3 regions of the Rahnella inusitata genome follow, and region 3 is predicted to be linked to each of the others. Evidence: predicted binding sites of a transcription regulator. Region 3 holds the regulator's gene; each other region holds the start of a gene.

Region 1 (5,020 bases), 1.6 Mb from region 3:
TTCGCGCCTGGTCGAAGGCAAAGCGCAGGAAGGCGCGAAATTCAGCGACTATTTCGATCATCACGAACCGATCGCCAAAGTCCCGTCGCACCGTGCGCTGGCGATGTTCCGTGGCCGCAACGAAGGCGTCTTACAGCTGGCGCTGAATGCCGATCCACAGCACGACGAACCGCCAAAAGAGAGCTACGCCGAACAACTGATCATCGATCATCTTGGCCTGCGCCTCAATAACGCACCGGCTGATGTCTGGCGCCGTGCGGTGGTTAACTGGACCTGGCGCATCAAAGTGCTGCTGCACCTCGAAACCGAGCTGATGAGCACCGTGCGTGAACGCGCCGAAGACGAGGCGATTAACGTTTTCGCCCGCAACATGCACGATCTGCTGATGGCCGCCCCGGCCGGTATGCGCGCCACGATGGGTCTCGATCCGGGTCTGCGTACCGGTGTGAAAGTCGCGGTTGTGGATAACACCGGCAAACTGGTGGGTATCGATACTGTTTATCCACATACCGGTCAGGCTACAAAAGCCGCACAACAGGTCGCGGCGCTGTGCATTAAACATAACGTCGAACTGGTGGCGATCGGCAACGGGACGGCTTCCCGCGAAACCGAACGCTTCTTCATCGAGCTGCAAAAACAGTTCCCGGCGGTGAAAGCGCAGAAAGTTATCGTCAGCGAAGCCGGGGCATCGGTCTATTCCGCCTCCGAACTGGCGGCGCTGGAATTCCCGGATCTCGACGTGTCCATTCGCGGTGCGGTATCTATCGCCCGTCGTTTGCAGGATCCGCTGGCCGAACTGGTGAAAATCGATCCGAAATCCATCGGTGTCGGCCAGTATCAGCACGACGTCAGCCAGTCACAGCTGGCGAAAAAGCTCGATACCGTGGTGGAAGACTGCGTAAACGCCGTGGGTGTGGATCTCAACACCGCGTCCGTGCCGCTGCTGACCCGCGTGGCCGGTCTGACCCGCATGATGGCGCAGAATATCGTCAACTGGCGCGATGAGAACGGTCAGTTCCGCAACCGTGAACAGCTGCTGAAAGTCAGCCGTCTGGGGCCGAAAGCCTTCGAGCAGTGCGCGGGCTTCCTGCGTATCAACCATGGTGACAACCCGCTCGACGCCTCTACGGTTCACCCGGAAACCTATCCGGTGGTGGAGCGCATTCTGGCGGCGACACAGCTGGCCCTAAAAGATCTGATGGGCGATTCGAACGCGTTGCGCGGCCTGAAAGCCAGTGAATTCACCGACGCCAAGTTTGGTATGCCGACCGTTACCGACATCATCAAAGAGCTGGAAAAACCGGGGCACGATCCGCGCCCTGAGTTTAAAACTGCAACCTTTGCCGATGGCGTGGAAACCATGAATGACCTGATGCCAGGCATGATCCTTGAAGGTTCGGTCACCAACGTGACTAACTTCGGCGCATTTGTGGACATCGGCGTTCATCAGGACGGGCTGGTGCACATTTCGTCTCTGGCAAACAAATTCGTCGAAGATCCGCATACTGTGGTGAAAGCCGGCGATATCGTTAAAGTCAAAGTGATGGAAGTCGATCTGCAACGCAAACGTATCGCGCTGACCATGCGTCTGGATGAGCAACCGGGCGAAGCGCCGGGGCGTCGTTCTTCCGCGCCAGCCGCAGGTGACAATCGCGATGGGCAGAAACGTCCGACGCAAAACAAGCCAGCGGGTCGCAATGCGGCTCCGGCGGGGAATAATGCAATGGCGGATGCACTGGCCGCCGCAATGGGTAAAAAACGTTAACTTTTACGTTTTAAGCCATTAAACGAAAGCCGCTGAATTTTAGCGGCTTTTTTTATGTACTTTTTTTCGACACTTTTTAAAGTCTCTCCTAATGAATCAATCACTGCGGTAAATCAATAAATCAGAGATTGCACAGGCATAGGATAGCGACGCGGTAGGGACATCCGTGAAGAGGCACGCCTCTTTTCTTTTTGTCTCGCCATGCGTAGTAATTATGATAACTATTTTCGTTTGTACTACTTTGCGTATTCAGTACGCCGTCAGCAATACGCTGGCATTTGCACACCAGGGACAATTTCTGAGCAGTTTTTTTTGCAACATAATTCGCACTTAAGTGGAATAACCGGGCACGGAAGCGCGGCGTAGCTTTGGCAACGCGGCCCCCACAAACCCGATCGCTTCGCGAGGAACTCATGCAACTTCAGTCACAACGTGCTTACAAAATCACCGGCTTTTCTCATGAAATCAGCCCGGCGTACCGCCAGAAACTGCTGTCACTGGGCATGCTGCCTGGGTCGTTCTTCAACATTATCCGCGTCGCACCGATGGGCGATCCGGTGCAAATCGAGACACGCCGCACCAGTCTGGTTGTGCGCAGAAAAGATCTCGATCTGCTCAAGCTCGAAATACTGGCCTGACTTTTTGCGCGGGTCACACTGATCCCCTGCGCGTTTCTCCTTTCTCACACGTAGATCTGAACGTATGAAAGCACTGACCATTGGCCTGATTGGTAATCCCAACTCAGGTAAAACCACCCTTTTTAATCAGCTGACCGGTTCACGCCAGCGCGTGGGTAACTGGGCGGGCGTGACTGTCGAACGCAAAGAAGGCCAGTTCGCCACCGAAGATCACAAAATCACGCTGGTGGATTTACCGGGCACTTACTCCCTGACCACCATCTCCGAACAAACCTCGCTCGACGAACAGATTGCCTGCCACTACATTCTCAGCGGCGATGCCGACCTGATGATTAACGTTGTGGATGCCTCCAACCTTGAGCGCAATCTTTACCTGACACTGCAACTGCTCGAGCTCGGCATTCCGTGCATCGTCGCGCTGAACATGCTCGACATCGCCAAAATCCAGAACATCAATATCGATATCCCGGCGCTGTCTGCGCGTCTGGGCTGCCCGGTGATCGCACTGGTATCTACCCGCGCCTCCGGCATTAAAGAACTGAAAACGGCCATCGACTCGTTGCCACCGGCCACGACGCTTGCGCGCGTGACCTACCCTCCGCTGCTGCAACAGGAAGTGGACGTGCTGGCCGCCGCCATGCCGTCAGAGATGGCGCTGCAACAACGCCGCTGGCTGGCTTTGCAAATTCTTGAAGGCGATATCTACAGCCAGACCCACGCCGGTAACGCGCAACAGCTGCTGCCGGAAGTGAAAGCGCGGCTGGCAGCACAGGAGCTGGACGATCCGGCGCTGCTGATCGCCGATGCGCGCTATCAGTCCATTGCCCAGCTGAGTGCTGAAATCAGCAACTCGCACCTCACCGCGCCGAATAAACTGACGCAGGTGCTGGACCGCGTGATCCTCAACCGTTTCCTCGGCGTACCGATTTTCCTGCTGGTGATGTACCTGATGTTCGTTCTGGCGATCAACATCGGCGGTGCGCTGCAACCGATTTTCGATATTGGTTCCGCGGCGATTTTCATTCAGGGCATGCAGTGGATTGGTTTTACCCTGCACTTCCCGCAATGGCTGACCATTTTCCTCGCGCAGGGCGTGGGCGGCGGGATCAACACCGTTCTGCCGCTGGTGCCGCAAATCGGCATGATGTATCTGTTCCTCTCCTTCCTTGAAGATTCCGGTTACATGGCGCGCGCCGCGTTCGTGATGGACAGGCTGATGCAGGCGCTTGGCCTGCCCGGCAAATCCTTCGTGCCGCTCATTGTCGGGTTCGGCTGTAACGTTCCGTCGATTATGGGTGCGCGTACGCTGGACGCCCCGCGCGAACGCCTGATCACCGTCATGATGGCGCCGTTTATGTCCTGCGGCGCACGTCTGGCTATCTTCGCCGTTTTCTCCGCAGCGTTCTTCGGGCAGGACGGCGCCTCCATCGTCTTCTCACTGTATTTGTTGGGCATTGTGGTCGCCATCCTCACCGGCCTGCTGCTCAAATACACCATCATGCGCGGCGAAGCGTCACCGTTCGTGATGGAACTGCCGGTGTATCACGTTCCGCATCTGAAAAGCCTGCTGTTGCAAACCTGGCAGCGTCTGAAAGGTTTCGTGCTGCGCGCCGGTAAAGTCATCGTCATCGCCAGTATTTTCATCGGCGCACTGAACAGCTTCTCGTTCAGCGGCAACGCGGTGAATAACATCAATGATTCGGCGCTGGCCTCGGTCAGTAAAGTGCTGACGCCGGTGCTCGCGCCGATGGGTGTGCACAGTGACAACTGGCAGGCAACCGTCGGTCTGGTGACCGGTGCGATGGCGAAAGAAGTGGTGGTCGGTACGCTGAACACCCTTTACACCGCCGAACACATCACCAATGAAGAATTTGATGCGGCGAATTTTAACCTGGTGGATGAACTGGGCGGCGCGGTGAAAGAGACCTGGCAGGGGCTGAAAGACACATTCAGCATCAGTGTGCTGTCTAACCCGATCGAAGCCAGTAAAGGCGACGGCGAAATGGGCGTCAGCTCGATGGGCGTCATGAGCAACAAATTTGGCTCAGCGATTTCGGCCTACAGCTATCTGATCTTCGTGCTGCTCTACGTACCTTGCGTGTCCGTGATGGGGGCGATTGCCCGTGAAACCAGCCGCAGCTGGATGACCTTCTCGATCTTCTGGGGGCTGAACGTCGCCTATTCTCTGGCAACGTTGTTCTATCAGGCAGCCACCTTCCGCGATCATCCGGGACACAGTATGACCATCATTCTAATCGTGCTGGCCTTTAACGCGTTGGTGCTTATCGCCCTGCGCAACGCCCGCAGCCGCGTTAGCCTGCATCTGCAACCGCGTAAAGCGGCGGCCTGCTGTGAACCCGCGACCGGCAGCGATTGCCACTAGGAGATATGATGGCCACTCTGATTGAGGTACGCGACAGTCTCGCACTGGCTGGCCGGGCGGATGCCCGCCAGCTTAGTCTGCAACTCAATACCCCGCAGCCACTGGTGCAGGCGATGCTTGAAAGGCTGGTCGCCATGCGCAAAGCCGAAGCCATCGACGCCGACGACAGCTGCCTCTCCGGCGGCTGCAAAAGCTGCGCCGAAGGCAAAAAATGCCTGACGGTCAGCTATCAGC
Region 2 (5,020 bases), on a different contig from region 3:
GTGCCATCACTGCCGTAGATGCAAAAAGCGGGGAAGTAAAAGGGTCGTTGGTACTGGATAAACGTCCGCGCACCGAAACCGAGCGTCCGCTGGCGCCTCGCGAGCTGGTCGTCGATGAGAGCACCGACACGGTATATATGGGCGGGCTGGGTAATCAAAGCGTGGTATGGGTAATTGACGGCGGTACGCTGCAACTGCGCAAAACCATTGAAGGTCTGGGGAAATACGCCACCGGTCTGGCGCTCGACAGCGCCGCGTCGCGTCTGTATGTCACTAACGCGGACAACGAATTCATCACCATCGATACCACAACCCAAACGGTGATTTCGCGCGTAAAACTGGATGCCGATGCTGAACACTTTTACCTGAATATCGCGCTGGACCCGGCTACGCACCGCGCCTTTGTCACGGACTCTAAATCACCGCAACTGCTGGTGGTGGACACAGAAAATGGCAAAGTGCTGCATAAAATCGATGTGCCTGTCTCACTGGCGGTTCTTTTCAATCCGGTTCGTAACGAAATTTACGTGACCCACCGGGAGGCAGGAAAAGTCAGCGTGATCGACGCCAAAACCTACAAGGTGCTGCACACCATCGACACGCCGGTACACCCTAACAGTCTGGCGCTGTCCGAAGATGGTCAGACGTTATTTGTGAGCATAAAGCAGGCTTCCTCGAAACAGAAAGAGGCCAGCGAACCGGATGACGTTCTGCGCATTCACTTCACCGGTTAAATAAAAAATGCCGCGCGGATGACTCCGTCGCGGCATTTTTTTGGCTCACGTCAGATCAGAAGTGAGTATTGAGGCTCATGTAGTAAGTACGGCCTGGTTCGTTGTAAGTGGCTGCACCTGCACCGTACATATAGGCGTTGGTGGTGGCATTGCCGACGGTCTGGGCATTGCCCTGACGGAACTGACGTTTATCGAACAAGTTGTCGATCCCGGTGGTGACGCTGACATACTTGTTCACCGTATAAGTCCCGCTCAGGCCAAACACCGCGTAAGGGCTGACTTCCTGTTTTTCGCTGCCGCTGATTGCTTCACCTTTGTAGTTGTATTTCTTCGGCTTCTGACGGCCATACCAGGTCATGGTGGATTGCAGTGAGAGGTCTTCCGTTGTCTGCCAGCTCAGCGTGGAGTTGATCGTGAACTCAGGAATGATCGACAGATAATCGCCGGTCTCTTTGTTCTTGCTCTCAATCATGTAAGTGCCGTTGTTATTCCACGTGACGGTCTCTGTCACCGGAATATTCAGCGTTCCTTCCAGCCCCTGAACTACCGCTTTAGGCACATTTTCCCAGCGATATACGTCGGTTTTACCATTGGTTGAGGTGCCGCTCGGCAGATATCCCGCTTCGATCTTGTCGCGATAATCATTGCGGAAGTAGGTCACACCGGCCTGATAACCGTTGCGGTGGAATTCCAGCCCGATCTCTTTATTGATGCTGGTTTCAGCTTTCAGATCGTCATTACCCAGCAGGTAGCAGCCGCCAGCGCTGGCCGCGCAGCCCTGACCTTTGCTGTACAGCACATAGTTCGGGTTTGTCTGGTAGAGACTTGGCGCTTTATAGGCGCGGGCGATCCCCATTTTCAGCGTGAAGTCGTCACCCAGTTCCTGAGAGAGATTCAGGGACGGGCTCCAGTTGTTACCGACGATCGAGTGATGATCAAAGCGCAGGCCCGGCGTCAGCATGGTGCTGTCCGTTAGCTCCATGTTGTTTTCAGCAAATAACGAGAAAATCTCTGCCGAGGAGTACGGGCTGCGGTTGGCACTGTCTACGCCATCAATGGTTCCACCGAGCATCGCCTGGGTATTAGAGGAGGGATCTTTCATTTTTTGCTGATTCCACTCCGTACCCAGTGTCGCGGTCTGCGGGATCATGAAATCGAAAGGCACGCTGACTTCACTGTGCAGCAGCACATCTGTCAGATTGGTGGTGCTGAATCCGTCATTGGCAAAAATACCTTCGGTGCCGCCAGCCAGACCCTCGTTCATGCGCGAGTTTTTGGTCTTTTCGTACTGAACGTAGTTAGTGGTGGTCACCCCGTTGTCCCAGCCGCCGCGATAAGTGACGGCATAGGACTGACGATAAATCCGGTTAGTCTCTTCACCGTACATGCTTTTCACCAGATCGCTGGTGTTGGTATTTTGCGTATCACCGGCATAAAGGTTGCCCTGACGGCCACTTGACGCTTCAAATTCCAGTGACTGCATTCGCGCGAAATCCCAGCGCAGCAGGCCATTGATATTTTTATCGATGACCCCTTCACGTCCCGCTGGCAGGGTATCGGCGTAGGTGCCGGTGCGCAGTGACTGGTGCCCCTGATTGATGTCCTGAGCATCAGCCTGCGTTTTACTGTAGCCACCAAACAGGCGGAAGCTGAACTGATCGCCGAGCGGGCCGGAAAGGCTGAAATCGGTACGTTTGGTCGAACCCTCGTCATCGTGCTGCGGCATATTCATGTAGGTATTCCATGAACCGTGCAGCTCTTTGGTATCGCGTTTAGTGATGATATTCACCACGCCGCCTGCCGCACCGTTGCCGTAACGTGCCGCCGCCGGGCCACGGATCACTTCGATACGTTCAATCATTTCCGGCGGAACCCAGGCGGTGTCGCCACGGGTGTCACGCTCGCCGCGCCAGCCTTGTCTGACTGAGTTTCTGCTGGTGACCGGCAAACCGTCGATCAGCGTCAGGGTATTTTCCGGACCCATCCCGCGAATATCAATCTGACGATTATTGCCGCGCTGGCCGCTGGTGGAATTACCGGTCAGGTTGACGCCGGGCATGGTGCGGATAAGTTCATTGATATCGCGCGCCGGAGGCCGTTTTTTTATCTCATCTGCGGTAATGGTCGAGACGCCCGGTGCCTGTAAATTCTGCTGGGCGGCGGTGACCATAATGGTGTCGCCACGGGCATCTGTGGTTTCACTGCTGTCAGCCGTTTCCGACGTATTTTCAGCAGTGGGGGCAGGCGCCGTCGCGGCGCTAACAGAGGTCGAAAAAGTGGTGGCGCCGAGGCCTAATCCTAAAAGTGTCGCTAAAGAGTAGTGTGACAATTTGTTGTTCATTTGCGTTCCTGGTCCGGTATATCCGTTAACCGCTGGCTGCACAGGCTGCATGTAAAGAGGTAAAAACCAGTGGTGGGATCGGTTGTCGTGTGTGTCGTCAAAACTGCCCAACCCTGATGGGCTGACACACACTATTGCAAATGCAAACAATTATCAATACCATTCCCTTTATCGTTTGACTCAATCCTGACAAATTTCTTGATGATGTAACTCGTTATAAATTATTAAGTTATTGGTATGTTAAACAAAACAACCACAACGGTATTAGGGACGTTTAAAATGGAACCAGAGTCTGAAAGTGGCACACTTCTGGCAAGTCAGCATGCGGGAAGTGACCGCTGGTGGCTGGATATTGCCCGACGCGGAACGCCCTGGATTGAATCCACCGGACGGGGAAACTGGAAGGTGACTTTCTTCTGGCGCGACCCGCAGGGCAGTGAGTTTTCCTCGGCGTATCAGCGCGTGTGGATCAATATTACCGGCAAAACGGATCATCATCAGCCCAACCCTCCGCGCAGTTTGCAACGTCTGAGTGGCACCGATGTCTGGTTCTGGCAAACAGAAATGGAAGCGGGCTGGCGCGGAAGCTACAGCTTTATGCCTTCCACCGAAAGCCGGTCTTTTTCCCCGCAGGATGACGATCCCCGCGCCAATATGATGGCACTACGCCACTGGTGGCGTGACCGCTTTAAGACCGCCACTTCCGATCTTCTCAATGCCCGCCGCAGCTGGTCCGGTGGCCGGGGACACCCCGTGTCCGGGCTGCATATGCCGGATGCACCGCCGCAACCTGCCTGGCGTGATTTCGACCACTTCGCCACCGGTTGCGGCCTGTGCACGCCTGCGCCGCCCACCGTCTTACAAAAACACCAGTGGCATAGCCCGCGCCTTGGCAACAGCCGCACCGTCTGGGCTTACACCACCGGTGAAAACGATCCTGCGTCGCGTCCGCTGGCTATCCTGCTCGACGGCCAGTTTTGGTCCCAGCAGATGCCGGTCTGGGAACCGCTGCATCAGCTGACGGAGCAGGGCGCGCTGCCGGAAGCGGTCTATCTGCTGATTGAGGTGATCGACACCGAACATCGCAGCCGCGAGCTGACCTGCAATGCCGATTTCTGGGTGGCGGTGCAGGAAGAGCTTCTCCCGCAACTGCGCGCGTGGGCACCTTTTCGTGATTCGCCGGAAACCACCGTCATCGCTGGTCAAAGTTTTGGCGGCCTTTCTTCCCTTTACGCCTGCCTGCACTGGCCGCAGACGTTTGGCTGTGCGCTGAGTCAGTCCGGCTCATTCTGGTGGCCACAGCGGGGTCAGTCTGGCGAGGCGTCGGGCTGGCTTTTGCGTCAGATAGAAGAGGGCGTCGGAAAGGGCGCGCCGCTGAAAATCTTTCTGGAAGCGGGCGTGCACGAGCCGTTGATCCACCGGATGAATCAGCAACTGGTGACGTTGCTCCACACGTCTTCGCATCAGGTGCATTACCGCGCCGTGGCGGGCGGGCATGATGCGCTGTGCTGGCGCGGGGGACTGATGGACGGCCTGGCGATGTTGTGGTCGCCACATTTTGTCGCGACTCAACCCGCGCATGAACCGCAGGGAGAATGCTTTGGAAAATTGTAATCCGTTTGATGACGACAAGGCGGTCTGCTGCGTGCTGATCAATGATGAACAACAGTACAGCCTGTGGCCGGAAGCGCTCGCGGTGCCTGACGGATGGCGCATAGCCTTCGGTCCCTCAGTCAGAACGCACTGTGCTGAATGGCTGGAAAAACACTGGCGCGATATGCGTCCGCACTCGCTGCGTCTGCATGATGTGACCGTTGCAAAACAGGAGGCTGCCGGTGTCTGACACGTCCGTATTACCCGTAGCCAGTCAGACTGACTGCGCGATGCCGCTGGTGGCGGCGCAACCCGGTATCTGGATGGCGGATCAGCTTTCGCCGCACGGTAA
Region 3 (5,020 bases):
GCTTTTAACCTCAATAACTTTGAGGTTAAAGACAGACTTTCAAAAGACACGAAGGCGATAACACTTAAAAAGTTTGGCCGATAAACTTATTCGTCAGTTAAGAAGGCGAGCGGAAGCATATTCTCCGCCCCGCAAGTTTGCTATTATCAGCGTTATTATTGCCTGCAATGCAGGGCTTATCATTGAGAACAAGAGGTTAGACATCTTATGGCCGTAGTAGGAATCTTCTTTGGATCCGATACAGGTAACACCGAAAACATCGCAAAAATGATCCAGAAACAACTGGGTAAAGATGTTGCTGAGGTGCATGACATTGCGAAGAGCAGCAAAGAGGATCTGGAAAAATTCGATATCTTGCTGATCGGTATTCCAACCTGGTATTACGGTGAAGCCCAGTGTGACTGGGATGACTTCTTCCCAAGCCTGGAAGAGATCGACTTCGAAGGTAAGCTGGTTGCGCTGTTTGGCTGTGGCGATCAGGAAGACTATGCAGAATATTTCTGTGACGCACTGGGCACCGTGCGCGACATCATTGAGCCACGCGGCGCGGTGATTGTGGGTCACTGGCCAACAGAAGGCTATCATTTCGAAGCCTCTAAAGGTCTGGCCGATGATAAACACTTCATCGGACTGGCGATTGACGAAGACCGTCAACCTGAATTAACCAATGAGCGCGTTGATGCGTGGGTTAAGCAAATTACAGAAGAATTAAGCCTTTCAGAAATTATTGGCTAAAAACCCTGTTGGCCCTGAGGATTTATTCTACAATTGAAGGGCCAAACTATTACTGAAATTAACAATTTAGCCACAACAAAATTGTTACTTTCAGTAGTATCAAGGTACACTGAGTTCATCTGTTTTTTCTATCGATCAAGTCGTTGCATTCTCTGATGTGACCGGCATTTAGTGATCTTTATTAACAGGCAATCGTTTAGGGGATCGGCACACTTCCGTTAAACGAAGGATCCTAAACGAACATTTTTGTGCCGCTGATGCCACAGGCTCCATGCCTCAACTTGATTAGCACATAGTAACAGGACTGAATCCGCATGACTGACAACAACACCGCACTGAAGAAAGCCGGCTTAAAAGTCACGCTTCCGCGCCTTAAAATCCTGGAAGTGCTGCAAGCGCCGGAAGGTCATCACGTGAGTGCGGAAGATCTGTACAAACAACTGATTGATATGGGTGAAGAGATTGGTCTGGCGACGGTTTACCGTGTTCTGAACCAGTTTGATGACGCCGGTATCGTAACGCGTCATAACTTCGAAGGCGGCAAATCCGTATTCGAACTGACCCAGCAACATCACCATGACCACCTGATCTGCTTAGATTGTGGCCGCGTGATTGAATTCCGCGACGAATATATCGAAGGTCGTCAGCGTGAAATCGCTAAGAAACATGGCATCAAACTGACCAACCACAGCCTGTACTTGTACGGCCACTGTGAAGCAGGCGATTGCCGCGAAGATGATTCTTTGCACAATGATAAACCCGCGCAGTAATCTGCCCGGTTCGGTGAAGTTGCCGTCAACGTAAAGCCTTAACTAACCGCTGAAAAGCGGTTTTTTTTTGGCCTGAGCGCTGAACATCAGATATAAAAAACCCCGGAGAACCGGGGTTTCGTTTTTTTTTAGCCTCATGCGGTTTCGCTTAAAGCTTATCGGTGACCGGCTCTGCGCGGCGAAAGCCTGCCCCCTCGGCAGAGGCTGAGCTTATCCAGACATCACCGGTAATTTGCGGTTTTGGCGTATCATCATAATGATGCCAGTGCGTTGAGTCTGAATTTTTTCCATCTCCAACCTCATCCTTAATTCGTTGGTTTAGGAGAATTATTCGCTCTGATTTCCTGCCAGATTTTGCCGCAGTCGTCGGCGTAAGCCTGGCCGTCCCCGGTTTTACGCGCGGTAAGGCAGCGCTGGTAATCCACCACCCGCACTGTTTCCTGTTCGGCAAATTGCTTGTGCGCTTTTTCCTGTTTCAGGACGTCAAGAACCGTCTGGCACGAGGCTATTTTGTCTGGCGATCCTTCCGCCTTGTTGATACAGACGCTGTAGGCCTCACGCAATTTGGTGTCTTCTTTTTGCGCCGTTGTCGGAGCACAGCCTGCAAGGAAAACGCAAGTAACAACGATCATCAGTAATTTATTCATCGACATGGCGACCTCAGAAAATAGTGAATGGAGCGATAACGATGAATTTGACGTCTTTTTCATCCTGGAAGATGTTGCCGTAACCACCGCCCCAGCTCGGGATATCCGAATGGTTGTCGTACTGGGTGTAATGCAGTTTGAACAGCGTGCCTTTGGCGCGGCCTTCCTGAATGGTGTACAGCGCGTCCAGACTCCAGGCGCTCTCTTTCAGGCGCTGGCTCTGGTCATAAGCCGCATTGGTGCTAGGCTTGGCGTCCCATGCATAAACGTAAGAACCGCCCACCGCGAAGCCCGGCAGATCCCATTTCGCCAGATCGTATAACACCCCGGCATAGACCGCTTTTTCACCGTTGGCGTTGAAGTCAGAACGGTTATCCCACCACACGTCAAGACGACCGTTAGATGAGGAATAAGTCGGTGTCATACGCTGCAGGAAATACCCCTGATTCCCTTCTGCCTTGACCATCGTCCCTTCAAGACGCCAGTTGAACTGGCCTGTGGTGTAGCCGAATGTCAGCGCCTGCAACCAGGCGAGACCGTCATACAAACTGTTCGGATCGTTCTTGTCGCTGATGCGGTCTTCCGCACCGTAGAACTGGTAGCTGGTGGTCAGCGGATTGCCCAGCAGATCGGCCTTATAGGACGCTTTGGCAAAGTACTGATCGACGTAGCTTTCCGCTTCGCCATAGGCCGCTTCGAGGACGAAATCATTTTTAAAATCATATTTCGCGCCGAGGGAATGAATGTAGGAGACACCGGTTTTCTTGTCATTCTGGCGGAAATCATCCATTTCCAGATGCCACGGCGATTTGTATTCGTCCGCCCACATGTAAGAGAAACTCAGCTCGCCCGGTTCGCCGAAATCATGTTTATAACCGGCTTCCGCGCCGCGATAGGTGCCCGGCATGAAGCTCCAGTGCGGAGCGATCAGCGTCTGCCCGGTAGGCTGGATGTAACCCGCATGTCCCCAGAAACCGCCATATTTAAATTTACCCGCGGCTTTGTACAGGCTGACCCCGCCCTTATCGCCGGAGTAATCTTCGTCGTAGGCGTGGTTTTTGGAAGAGAACGCGATTTCGTTCGGGTGGCCGCTGTCGCTGGCTTCAGCCAGCTCAATCGCAGTAAAAGCTGCGACGTCGATACCGAACATATCCCACGCATAACCGGAGGAGAAATCCAGATTCAGGTTGGCGGTGGAGTGAGAAAGGTTAGTGGCATATTTATCGTAATCAGGGTTGTTGACCGTAACTTTCGAGCCATCAGGTCGGGTTTCTTCTTTAGTCTTATTCAGATCTTTGCGATCACGCTCGCGCTGCCAGTAATAAACTCCGCCAGTCAGCGTGGAATCATCAATAAAGCCTTCCGCTCTGACTTCCTGAGAAAAAGTCATTCCGCCACCCAGTAAGGTGCCAGCCAGAGTGTACATCACAGGTTTCAGATAAGCCGATCCCCTGCCCCGGTTAAGGTGCTTGTGCATAGAAATTCCTCATTTTGACTAAAAAAGATGGTGCAAAACCCAAACGGGTATTAAAAGCGGCCGCCAGAGGCGTAACCGTAAAAAGCAGGTTAAGAGTATTTTTCGCGACGCGAATTATCAATGAGTAATTAATCATTGTTCTCTGAAGTATGACAAAGTGCACATAAAGATGAAAAAGTGTAACAGAAACGACTCAGGAGGGATTAAACAGCCAGAAAATAGTAAATAACAATAATTTCAGAGAGTTAAAATAAATAATCACATACTTTACACGTTTCAGCATTCATAAAGTGGTTAAATCAGGGAGCTAAAAAGTGACCATCAAAAACACATTAATTCGCGATGAAAATCAAACGCACCATTTTCCAGACATAAAAAAACGCAGCCGAAGCTGCGTTGAGTCAGACGTGATATTTCAGTCAGGCGACGGGTTTGCTTTCCCAGGTGTCGCGAAGGCCGACGGTGCGGTTGAACACCAGATGCTCAGCACTTGAATAGCGGCTGTCGGCACAGAAGTAACCTTCACGTTCGAACTGCACACTGACTTCTGCCTGAGCAGCGACCAGAGACGGCTCAACGAAGCCCTGAGCAATCACCAGAGATTCCGGGTTGATGGTGGTCAGGAAATCTTCAGCCTGGCCAGGGTTCGCAACGCTGAACAGACGGTCATACAGGCGAAATTCTGCCGGTTTACCTTCAGAAGCAGAAACCCAGTGAATCACGCCTTTCACCTTACGGCCATCAGCGGGATCTTTGCTCAGCGTATCGATATCGTAAGAACAGAAGATGGTGGTGATATTCCCTTCCGCGTCTTTCTCGATGTGTTCCGCTTTGATCACATACGCATTGCGCAGGCGAACTTCTTTGCCCAGCACCAGACGTTTGTACTGTTTGTTCGCTTCTTCGCGGAAATCAGCCTGATCGATGTAAATCTCACGGGTGAACGGCACTTCGCGGGTGCCCATTTCCGGTTTGCTCGGATGATTCGGCATTTTCACCATTTGCACGTCATCACCGGTGAAGTTCTCAATGACAACTTTAACCGGGTTAATAACGGCCATGGCGCGCGGTGCGTTTTCGTTCAGATCGTCACGAATACAGGATTCCAGCGCCATCATTTCAACGTTGTTGTCCTGCTTGGTCACGCCGATACGACGGCAGAATTCGCGGATAGACGCAGCGGTATAACCACGGCGACGCAGACCGGAAACAGTCGGCATACGCGGATCGTCCCAACCTTCTACAATCTTATCCGTCACCAGCAGGTTCAGCTTACGCTTGGACATGATGGAGTATTCAAGATTCAGACGGGAGAACTCATACTGACGCGGATGGCATGGAATAGTGATGTTATCCAGTACCCAGTCGTACAGACGGCGGTTGTCCTGGAA

What was found. Region 3 encodes Fur, which represses iron uptake genes when iron is present. Its sites were predicted from a motif close to ATAATAATGAGAACNACTATCAA; they were not measured.
Region 1: the regulator Fur is predicted to act here: its motif matches at 1,974-1,996, upstream of feoA (ferrous iron transporter A).
Region 2: the regulator Fur is predicted to act here: its motif matches at 3,210-3,232, upstream of fes (enterochelin esterase).

Annotation. Positions count from the first base shown of each region.
Region 1 covers NZ_CP065024.1:670,549-675,568, reverse strand. The annotation lists gene I2123_RS03075 (Tex family protein) at 1-1,765, shown strand, start outside; gene feoA (ferrous iron transporter A) at 2,179-2,403, shown strand; gene feoB (Fe(2+) transporter permease subunit FeoB) at 2,468-4,786, shown strand; gene I2123_RS03060 (FeoC-like transcriptional regulator) at 4,795-5,020, shown strand, end outside.
Region 2 covers NZ_CP065025.1:396,990-402,009, reverse strand. The annotation lists gene yncE (7-bladed beta-propeller protein YncE) at 1-734, shown strand, start outside; gene I2123_RS23620 (TonB-dependent siderophore receptor) at 790-3,075, opposite strand; gene fes (enterochelin esterase) at 3,355-4,689, shown strand; gene I2123_RS23610 (MbtH family protein) at 4,676-4,918, shown strand; gene I2123_RS23605 (enterobactin synthase subunit F) at 4,959-5,020, shown strand, end outside.
Region 3 covers NZ_CP065024.1:3,745,125-3,750,144, forward strand. The annotation lists gene fldA (flavodoxin FldA) at 208-735, shown strand; gene fur (ferric iron uptake transcriptional regulator) at 1,050-1,505, shown strand; gene chiQ (ChiQ/YbfN family lipoprotein) at 1,811-2,152, opposite strand; gene chiP (chitoporin ChiP) at 2,166-3,629, opposite strand; gene glnS (glutamine--tRNA ligase) at 4,049-5,020, opposite strand, start outside.